Regions from separate parts of the Blautia sp. OF09-25XD genome, predicted to be linked through region 1. Evidence: a T-box and tRNA genes for the amino acid it is inferred to sense, from the RefSeq annotation. Region 1 holds a T-box; the other regions hold tRNA genes.

The links. A T-box is a leader RNA that pairs with one kind of tRNA and senses whether it is charged. The one in region 1 lies ahead of DXA93_RS04050 (valine--tRNA ligase), so its partner is inferred to be a tRNA-Val.
Region 2: it encodes a tRNA-Val, which carries the amino acid that the T-box ahead of DXA93_RS04050 (valine--tRNA ligase) is inferred to sense. The anticodon was not compared.
Region 3: it encodes a tRNA-Val, which carries the amino acid that the T-box ahead of DXA93_RS04050 (valine--tRNA ligase) is inferred to sense. The anticodon was not compared.

Annotation. Positions count from the first base shown of each region.
Region 1 is NZ_QUMG01000003.1:177,510-180,773, forward strand. It holds gene DXA93_RS04040 (SseB family protein) at 1-46, shown strand, start outside; gene DXA93_RS04045 (MBL fold metallo-hydrolase) at 119-919, shown strand; T-box leader at 1,030-1,250, shown strand; partial or broken gene DXA93_RS04050 (valine--tRNA ligase) at 1,346-3,264, shown strand, end outside.
Region 2 is NZ_QUMG01000009.1:3,762-7,025, forward strand. It holds gene DXA93_RS08925 (RNA ligase family protein) at 1-43, shown strand, start outside; gene DXA93_RS08930 (helix-turn-helix transcriptional regulator) at 356-1,183, shown strand; gene DXA93_RS08935 (helix-turn-helix domain-containing protein) at 1,425-1,676, shown strand; tRNA gene DXA93_RS08940 (tRNA-Val) at 1,879-1,951, shown strand; tRNA gene DXA93_RS08945 (tRNA-Met) at 1,973-2,046, shown strand; gene DXA93_RS08950 (exonuclease SbcCD subunit D) at 2,185-3,264, shown strand, end outside.
Region 3 is NZ_QUMG01000017.1:66,586-69,849, forward strand. It holds gene purD (phosphoribosylamine--glycine ligase) at 1-427, shown strand, start outside; gene tnpA (IS200/IS605 family transposase) at 636-1,109, shown strand; gene DXA93_RS17890 (hypothetical protein) at 1,423-1,584, shown strand; tRNA gene DXA93_RS13420 (tRNA-Val) at 1,676-1,748, shown strand; tRNA gene DXA93_RS13425 (tRNA-Met) at 1,782-1,855, shown strand; partial or broken gene rffA (dTDP-4-amino-4,6-dideoxygalactose transaminase) at 2,045-3,177, shown strand; gene DXA93_RS13435 (YdcF family protein) at 3,184-3,264, shown strand, end outside.

The sequences.
Region 1 (3,264 bases):
TACGCTGCTTTCGATTATCATCGGGGAAGAGAATGCGGGGCACTGAATTGCCGAAAGGAAAAAAGCAAGCACAGAAAGACTCCGAGGGTACATTATTATTTTAAGGAGGTTTTACATCATGGAGGGTTTTCAGGTAACAGAAATCGGGGAAAAAATTTACTGTATTTTGGACGCAGGAAATTCATCGTTCTATGTAGTAGAAGGTGAAGAAAAAGCGGCTGTCATTGATACCGGCATTACGGCAGGCACAAAGATTCTGCCGGTGATCCGTGAGCTGACGGACAAGCCGCTTCTGCTGGTCATCACGCATGCGCATCCGGATCACATGTATCACATGGATGAGTTTGATGAGGTGTACATGTGCCACGATGAAAAGAAGATGGATCCAGAGACGCTTGTGATGCTGACAGCGGGAAAATTAAAACCGTGGGAGGAGATTCATGACATCCGTACCGATTCCGTGATTCCGCTCGGCGGCACAGAGCTGGCCGTCTGTCAGACACCGGGCCATACGCCGGGCAGCGTCGTTGTGCTTGAGACGAAACAGAATTACCTGTTCACCGGAGATGCGATCGGAAGCGGCTGCGGTGTCTGGATGCAGGTGCCGGGCGGAACGAGCCTGGAAGAGTATTACGATGGTCTGGTTGGTCTGATGGCGTGGCTGGTGAAAAAGGGCGGCCGCATGAAATTCTTCGGCGGTCATCACACGCAGGTGTTTGAATCGACGGCGCATCCGGTTTACAATCCGCTCAGCCTCGGTGTTCTCGCAGATCTCATCGACCTTGTGGATCAGGTGATCCACGGCGAAAACCTAGGACGGCCAAGCAATGCGAAGCCGTTTTCGAAAGAACAGGTCCGCTACGCGTCGTACGGCCGCGCAGAAATGCAGTACTGTGCATCGCGGATTCACCGAAAATAAGCGCGTGAAATCTTAAAACTTCCATAAGAAGAAAGGTTTTTGCCCGCGGCGGCTTGACAAAATAAAAAAACGCGATTATGATAAATGCAGTTTCTATTCCAACAGAAAAAGAAAAGGTTATGAGGAAGAGGAGTACATGGCAGGCCCCAAAAGAGAGGACGGTTCACCGGCTGAAAGGCTGTCCGGGAAGGTGGTCATGGAAGGTAGCTTCTGAACCGGAGAGCTGAAAAGCACAGAAGATGTGATGATTAGGTTTTCACGCATGAGTCACGTTACAGACTCCGAAACGAGATACAAATTAAGGTGGTACCGCGGAATTTTCGCCCTTTGCATGCATGTTATGTGTATGTGAAGGGCGTTTTTGATTTAAGACAAGCCTCTGCGGGAATAAATACCACAATACACCAAACATAAAAGGAGGATCTCATGAGCAAAGAACTCGCAAAGACCTACGATCCGAAAGGACTCGAGGACAGACTGTATCAGAAATGGCTGGATAAAGGATATTTCCACGCCACTGTAAACCCGAACAAAAAACCGTTTACCATTATGATGCCGCCGCCGAACGTAACCGGACAGCTTCACATGGGCCACGCACTCGACAATACCATGCAGGATATTCTCTGCCGTTTTAAACGGATGGAGGGATATGAAGTACTCTGGCAGCCGGGAACCGACCATGCGGCGATCGCAACCGAGGTAAAGGTTACCAATATGCTCAAAGAGCAGGGCATCGACAAAGATGAAATCGGACGCGAAAAATTCCTGGAGCACTGCTGGGAGTGGAAGAAAGAGTACGGCGGACGCATCAACAGCCAGTTAAGAAAGATCGGCTCCTCCGCAGACTGGGAGAGAGAACGCTTCACCATGGACGAGGGATGCTCCAAAGCCGTAGAAGAAGTATTCTGCCGTCTGTATGAAAAAGGATGGATCTACAAAGGAAGCCGCATCATCAACTGGTGCCCGGTATGCCAGACTTCCATCTCCGATGCAGAGGTTGAATATCAGGAGCAGGCAGGCCACTTCTGGCACATCAACTACCCGGTAGTTGGCGAGGAAGGCCGCTTCGTAGAAATCGCAACCACCCGTCCGGAGACTCTGCTCGGCGATACTGCCGTAGCTGTCAATCCGGAGGATGAAAGATACACCGATATTGTAGGAAAAATGCTGAAACTGCCGCTGACCGACCGTGAAATCCCGGTTATCGCAGATGCTTACGTAGACAAAGAGTTCGGAACCGGATGCGTTAAAATTACACCGGCACACGACCCGAACGATTTTGAGGTAGGAAAACGCCACAACCTCGAAGAGATCAACATCTTAAACGATGACGGAACCATGAACAACAAGTGCGGCAAATACGCCGGCATGGACCGCTACGAGGCAAGAAAAGCCATGGTAGAGGATCTCGAGAAGCTTGGCCTTCTTGTAAAAGTAGTGGATCACGTTCACAACGTAGGAACCCACGACAGATGTAAGACAACCGTAGAGCCGATGATCAAACCGCAGTGGTTTGTAAAAATGGCGGATATGGCTGCCGCTGCCAGCGAAGCGGAGAAGAACGGGGAAGTAAACTTCATCCCGGATCGTTTCAGCAAGATTTATCAGAACTGGCTGAACAATATCCACGACTGGTGTATTTCCCGTCAGCTCTGGTGGGGTCATCGTATCCCGGCCTATACCTGTGATGACTGTGGCGAGATCACGGTTGTAAGAGGCGGAATGCCGGAAAAATGCCCGAAATGCGGCAGCACCCATCTCACCCAGGACCCGGATACCCTGGACACCTGGTTCAGCTCAGCGCTGTGGCCGTTCTCCACGTTAGGATGGCCGGAGAAAACACCGGAATTTGATTATTTTTATCCGACCGACGTACTCGTAACCGGATACGACATCATCTTCTTCTGGGTTATCCGTATGGTATTCTCCGCACTGGAGCAGACTAAACAGGTTCCGTTCCACCACGTACTGATCCACGGACTCGTTCGTGATTCCCAGGGACGCAAGATGAGTAAATCCCTCGGAAACGGTATCGATCCGCTCGAAGTCATTGACAAATACGGTGCAGATGCTCTCCGTCTGACTTTGATGACCGGTAATGCACCTGGAAACGATATGCGTTTCTACTGGGAGCGTGTAGAAGCCAGCCGTAACTTCGCAAACAAAGTATGGAACGCTTCCCGTTTCATCATGATGAACCTGGAAAAAGCAGAAGTTCCGTCTGAAATGCCAAAAGACAAACTGACACTGGCAGATAAATGGATTCTTTCTAAGGTAAACACGCTGGCAACGGAAGTAACGGACAACATGGACCGCTACGAGCTCGGTATCGCCGTACAGAAGGT
Region 2 (3,264 bases), on a different contig from region 1:
AAAGAGTATTCTGAAGAAGATGGATGAAGCACGCGGGAAATAAGGAATTTTTTCTGGCGGAGATCTGATAAAAGAAAAAGCTCAGGGGAACCAGAGTTATGAAAGTAAGGTTAACTCTGGACCTGAGCTTTTTGGGGGGTTGTAGCTTAGGGTAGTAGTTGCTTTGCGTAGGCAGAAGCCACTCAGTTTCCTTTTAGTTACATCTATGATATTACACTTTCCAGAGAAAAAATGCAAGCCCAGGATGAGAAAAAGGATTCAACTGTCGGGGGACAGTTACGGTTCACTGCTGAATGAACAGTAACGAGGATACATTTTTTAGAAATAATTTGGAGAATAACGAGGAGAATTTTAGATGGATGCTTATAATAATGTTGGGATTGATTCCATAGAAACAGCAAAAAATCTGAAAAAACTTAGAATTGAGAATAACCTGAAGTTAAAACAGGTGAGAGACGCGATTGGACTTTCGGCAGAGCAGACGGTATGCAGTTGGGAGAGCAAAACACATCCGAAACTTCCAAGCATTGATAATGCGTTGAATCTGGCACGGCTTTATGGAGTCAGACTTGACCAGTTGTACAAGACACGTCCGGTGAAAACAGGCAGCCCGGAAAAAGTGGATCAGGAAATCCGGGACAGAATAACGATTTCCATGCGGATGGGTGAGTTTGAGGAGTTCTTTGACGATATGCGGATGGAACGGGAAAGCATCTGCGGGCCATTCGTCGCAGCGGAAGCACAGCGTGAGGACGGAACCTGGGAACCGGAGACGATTCCGCTGCCGGATGAGCTGACTTATTTTTCATATGATCTGTTCAAACTGAAACTTTGTAAAAAGAAAGGAAGCAGCAAGGCTCAGTTTTACCCTGGCACAGGATGCTTTGTCATAACACCGGAAGGGCTGGAAGACGAAAAACTTGTACTGCACAACATGATCCATCTCCACGAGTGGGTGCTGAACCAGGTGCCGGGCCATTACAAAGAAATGGTTACCAAAAGTCTCTATCAGGAACTGCGAAAGAGCATCAGCAATCTGGATGAACGTATAGAGGAAAATCTGTCCTTCTTCCGGGAAAGCCAGACGGACTGCGATGAACATGATACGCTCTTTTTACTGAAGAGCCTCGACCTTGACAGAAAAAGAGGGTATGAACTCGGGACGATTTACGGAAGTAAGTGACATTTTTAAAAATTTAACCCGAAAAAATATGTGTCCAGAAAAGAAAACAAAAGTTAGGGAGAACAAAAACACATATAATCTAAATGATAAAAAAGTACCTGAAACAGTATATAAAAAGGGGTAAAAGGAAAAAAGAAGGGGGGCTAACCTGAACGAAAATTTTTTCTGTCCTGACCTTTTATGATTTTAACCCGGAGTGTAAAATATGGGTATAAGAAAAGAAATTAGGGAGGGCAAAGATATGAAAGAATCGGAACAGATCTATGCAAACTTGAACATGAAGAAAACGGGCGAAAATATCCGTAGCCGGCGTGAAAGATTGGGGATGAACCGACCGGACATTCAGAAGAAGATGGGGCTCGCCGGGGTTCAGAGTGTCTGGAACTGGGAGAAAGGAAAAAAGATGCCGAACATTGAAAATCTGTTTGCACTTGCCGAGATCTTACATACGACGGTAGATGATCTGTGTGTGCGGGAGATCGTGGAAGTTTGACATGGATGAGAAGAAGGCTGTCTGCTGAGAAAGCAGGCAGCCTTTTTCCTGAATTGGGCATGTTCGTACCATAATCGACGCTATTGTAGGAATAAAAGAAAAAATTTGAAAAATTTTAAAAATTACCGTTGACAAATTAAAAGAACAGTGCTAAAATCTATAAATGTCAGCGGGACATAAGCGCTGATGAAAAACAGGATATGGGATCTTAGCTCAGCTGGGAGAGCATCTGCCTTACAAGCAGAGGGTCATAGGTTCGAGCCCTATAGGTCCCATATTTATCAAAAATTACATATGGCGAGATAGCTCAGTTGGCTAGAGCACGCGGTTCATACCCGCGGTGTCGAGGGTTCGAATCCCCCTCTCGCTATGGTTGGAGGCTCCTGTGTGAACAGGAGTCTTTTTTTCGTTTTCCTGGCGGATGATTTCTTTTTCTGGTTGGGTATAGTATAATGAGCAGAGAACATAGGAAAAACAGAGTTTTTGCTGCAGAAAGGGGATAGTTTTTGTGAAGTTGTTTCATTTATCGGATCTTCACATTGGAAAACGCGTGCATGAGTTTTCCATGATCGAGGACCAGAAATATATGTTGACACAGATCCTGCAGGCGGTTATGCGGGAAAAACCGGATGGAGTTCTGATTTCCGGAGATGTATATGACCGGACGATTCCAACGGCGGAGGCAGTGCAGGTGTTGGATGCCTTTTTAACCAGCCTTTCGGAGCAGGAAGTTCCGGTTTTTATCATCAGCGGCAATCATGACTCGGCGGAGCGGCTGGCATTTGGGTCGAATCTGATGGGGAAGAGCGGAATCTATTTGTCGAAGGTATATGATGGAAGAATAGAAAAGTTCGCGTTACAGGATGCATATGGAACGGTGTGGATTCATCTTCTTCCGTTTCTGCGCCCGTCAACCGTACGCCATGCCCTGCCGGAACGCGCGGAGGAGATTCAGTCCACGGCAGATGGCGTGAGGGCGGCACTGGAGCAGACCCAAATAGATCCAGGAGAGCGGAATATCCTTTTAGCGCATCAGTTTGTGACAGGCGCGCTGCGGTGCGAGGCAGAGGAACTGCAGGTAGGTGATGTGGATCAGATTCCGGTGGAGCTTTTTGATGCGTTTGATTACGTGGCGCTCGGCCATATCCATAGTCCGCAGAAGGTTGGCCGCGAGACCGTGCGCTACTGTGGTTCACCACTCAAATATTCGTTTTCCGAGGCTGGACAGGAGAAGTCGATTACCATTGTAGAGCTGAAAGAAAAAGGAACCGTCGAACTTCGCACGATTCCATTGAAACCGCTCCACGATCTTCGAAAAATCCGTGGAACGTATCTGGAAGTGACAGCAAAAACGTTCTATGAAAACAGCGACCGTACGGATTATCTGATGGTAACCCTGACGGATGAGGAGGATGTTCCGGACGGCATGGCGAAGCTTCGGACGATTTATCCCAATTTGATGCGTTTGGAATATGACAATAAAAGAACGCGTTCCAATGCGGAGGTAACGGCGGCGGAACGTATCGAGGAAAAATCGGAACTGGAGCTGTTTCAGGAATTTTATGAACTGCAGAATAACCAGAGCATG
Region 3 (3,264 bases), on a different contig from region 1:
CGAGTACAATGCCCGCTTCGGCGATCCGGAGGCACAGGTTGTGCTTCCTCGTATGAAGACAGACATCATTGATGTATTTGAAGCCTGCATCGACGGAACTCTCGACCAGATCGACCTGCAGTTTGCAGATAATGCGTGTGTCTGCATCGTACTGGCTTCGAACGGTTATCCGGTTTCCTACGAAAAAGGATTCCCGATCCGCGGACTCGAGACGTTCAAAGAGCATGAGGGCTATTACTGCTTCCATGCAGGAACGAAGTTCAAAGACGGCGAGATCGTGACAAACGGAGGCCGTGTCCTCGGCGTGACAGCACTTGGCGATACCCTGAAAGAGGCACGTGCGAATGCATATAAGGCTGTTGACTGGGTTGACTTTGACAATAAATATTACCGCCATGATATTGGAAAAGCGATTGACGAAGCGTAACGTGAATGTGAATTTTAATTTTGAGTAAAATGGAGTCGCCAGAATCCCGGTGAAAGGGAAATCTGGCGACTTTTTCTTTGTATGACAATAAAATAAACCACCTGCTATGCAGGTGGTGGGAATAATCTTTAGATATAAGTATGAGCTCCTGTGCTAATATAGATGTGGGTCTGCAAAACCACAAATGAAAGCACAGGAGGTCCAAATAATGGACGTGAATAGTTTAGCTCATACAAAATGGGAATGCAAGTATCATATCGTATTTGCACCAAAATATCGGAGACAGATAATTTATAAAGCAATAAGAGCAGATGTAGGAGAAATCTTGGGATCATTATGCCGAAGAAAAGGAATTGAAATTATTGAAGCAGAATGCTGCCCAGATCATATACATATGCTTGTAAGAATTCCGCCAAAGTATTCTGTATCAGAAATAGTAGGATATTTAAAGGGAAAAAGTTCCCTGATGATATTTGAACGCCATGCAAATTTAAAATATAAGTATGGAAACAGGCATTTCTGGTGCCGTGGATATTATGTAGACACAGTGGGGAAAAATACTGCAAAAATCAAAGAGTATATTCAGAATCAGTTAAAAGAGGATTTACAGTATGACCAGATGTCATTAGTAGAGTATATCGACCCGTTCACGGGTGAGCCGGTGAAGAAATACAATAAGTAAATCCCGCTTGGAGCGGAAGTAGGAAGTCAAAGCAAACCAGCAAGCCTCTTTTGAGGCTGCGCCGGAGTAAGGAAGCACTGAAAAAGCCCCCAGTTTGGGGGCTGCTGTAAATGTGGTGCAGTTAGCAGACTTCAGTGCGCCTTCCGGGCGCAAGCAGGTAATATCCCCTTCTAGGGGGAGAACATGCCACCCGCTAAGCGGGTGGTCATGACTTTATTCTGAAAAGGGAATAAAGCGCCGCCGTTCCGGATACAATAGTAAGGAGATCCTTTGCTTTTTAGCAGAATCAAAACAGGAAAGGCGGTCAGAAAAGATGGGAATCGTTTGTCTGGCGGGGATTTTTGCCGTATTTCTTCTGCTTGCATGGACGCTCTGCCGGGCGGCAGGATGGGAGAAAGAACGGGAAGATCTGGAACAGGAGCAGTACCTGAAAGAGTGGCGGGAGAAAAAGTTGAAAAAAATCGAAAAAATTTGAAAATTAGTGTTGACATTTGGCGGGTGGAATGCTATACTAACGAAGTCGGTTGGTGATACAGATAAAAAGCCAACAGACAAAACACCGATGTGGGGTCTTAGCTCAGCTGGGAGAGCATCTGCCTTACAAGCAGAGGGTCATAGGTTCGAGCCCTATAGGCCCCATATTTTATGAAAAACGGTGTTGAAAATCAATATGGCGAGATAGCTCAGTTGGCTAGAGCACGCGGTTCATACCCGCGGTGTCGAGGGTTCGAATCCCCCTCTCGCTACTTGCGGAACCCTTGAGAAATCAAGGGTTCTTTTGGCTTTATGGACAGTATGATGATATGGCTGTCATGTCAAAATCGTGTCTTGAAATCCACAGGGATTTGTGAGAAAATGAGACTACCTAGGAGCTTGTTTTGGGCTCTGAAAGTAAATAAAACAGTAATGGATAGAAGAAAGATAAGGAAAAAACAATGATAGAGTTTAATAAACCACCTTTTATTGGAACAGAACTGGAATACATCCGCCAGGCGGCAGAGGAAAACAACAAGCTGTGCGGCGACGGTCCTTTTACGAAGAAATGTTCTGCCTGGATGCAGGACAATTTCAACGTAAAACATGCGATGCTTACGACATCCTGCACCCATGCACTGGAAATGGCAGCTTACCTGTCTGAGATTCAGCCGGGCGACGAAGTGATCATGCCGTCCTACACGTTTGTTTCCACTGCAGATGCCTTCGTTCTGCGCGGAGCAAAAATCGTCTACGTGGATATCCGTCCGGATACGATGAACATCGACGAGACCAAGATTGAGGATGCTATCACCGAAAAAACAAAAGCGATTGTTCCGGTTCACTATGCGGGCGTTGCCTGTGAAATGGATACCATCATGGATATTGCAAAACGCCATAACCTGAAGGTTGTAGAGGATGCGGCACAGGGCGTGAGCGCGTACTACAAGGGAAAAGCCCTTGGAACGATCGGCGATTTTGGCTGCTACAGCTCCATGAGACGAAAAACTATACGATGGGAGAGGGCGGCGCGCTGCTGTTCCAGGATGAGAATTATCTGGAAAAAGCAGAGATCCTTCGTGAAAAGGGAACGAACCGCAGCAAGTTTTTCCGCGGACAGATCGACAAATATACCTGGATCGACTACGGTTCCTCCTATCTGCCGAGTGATATGAATGCGGCTTACCTGCTTGCAGAACTCGAGGAACATGAGAAAATCGACAGAAAGCGGATGGCCATCTACAACTATTACCATGAGCAGCTCCGTCCGCTGGCTGAGGCTGGAAAGATCGAGCAGCCGGTTGTGCCGGAAGGCTGTGTACATAATGCACATATGTACTTCATCAAGGCAAGAAATCTGGAAGTGCGTACAAAACTGATCAACTATATGAAAGAGCGCGGTGTGATGTGTGTCTTCCATTACGTTCCGCTCCATACCTCCCCGGCCGGACAGAAGTTCGGTGTTTTCCACGGAGAGGACAAATACACAACAAAAGAGAGCGAGCGCCTGATGCGTCTGCCGATGTTCTACAGCCTGTCTGAACAGGATATGGCATATGTCGTAGAGTGCCTCATGGACTTTAAAGAGTGGTAACATTTCATGTATGAGAAGTTTTTAAACTACTTTACGGACTATATTTTCGTGAAGGATGAGCCGCAGAAAGCCGATGTGATTTTTGTG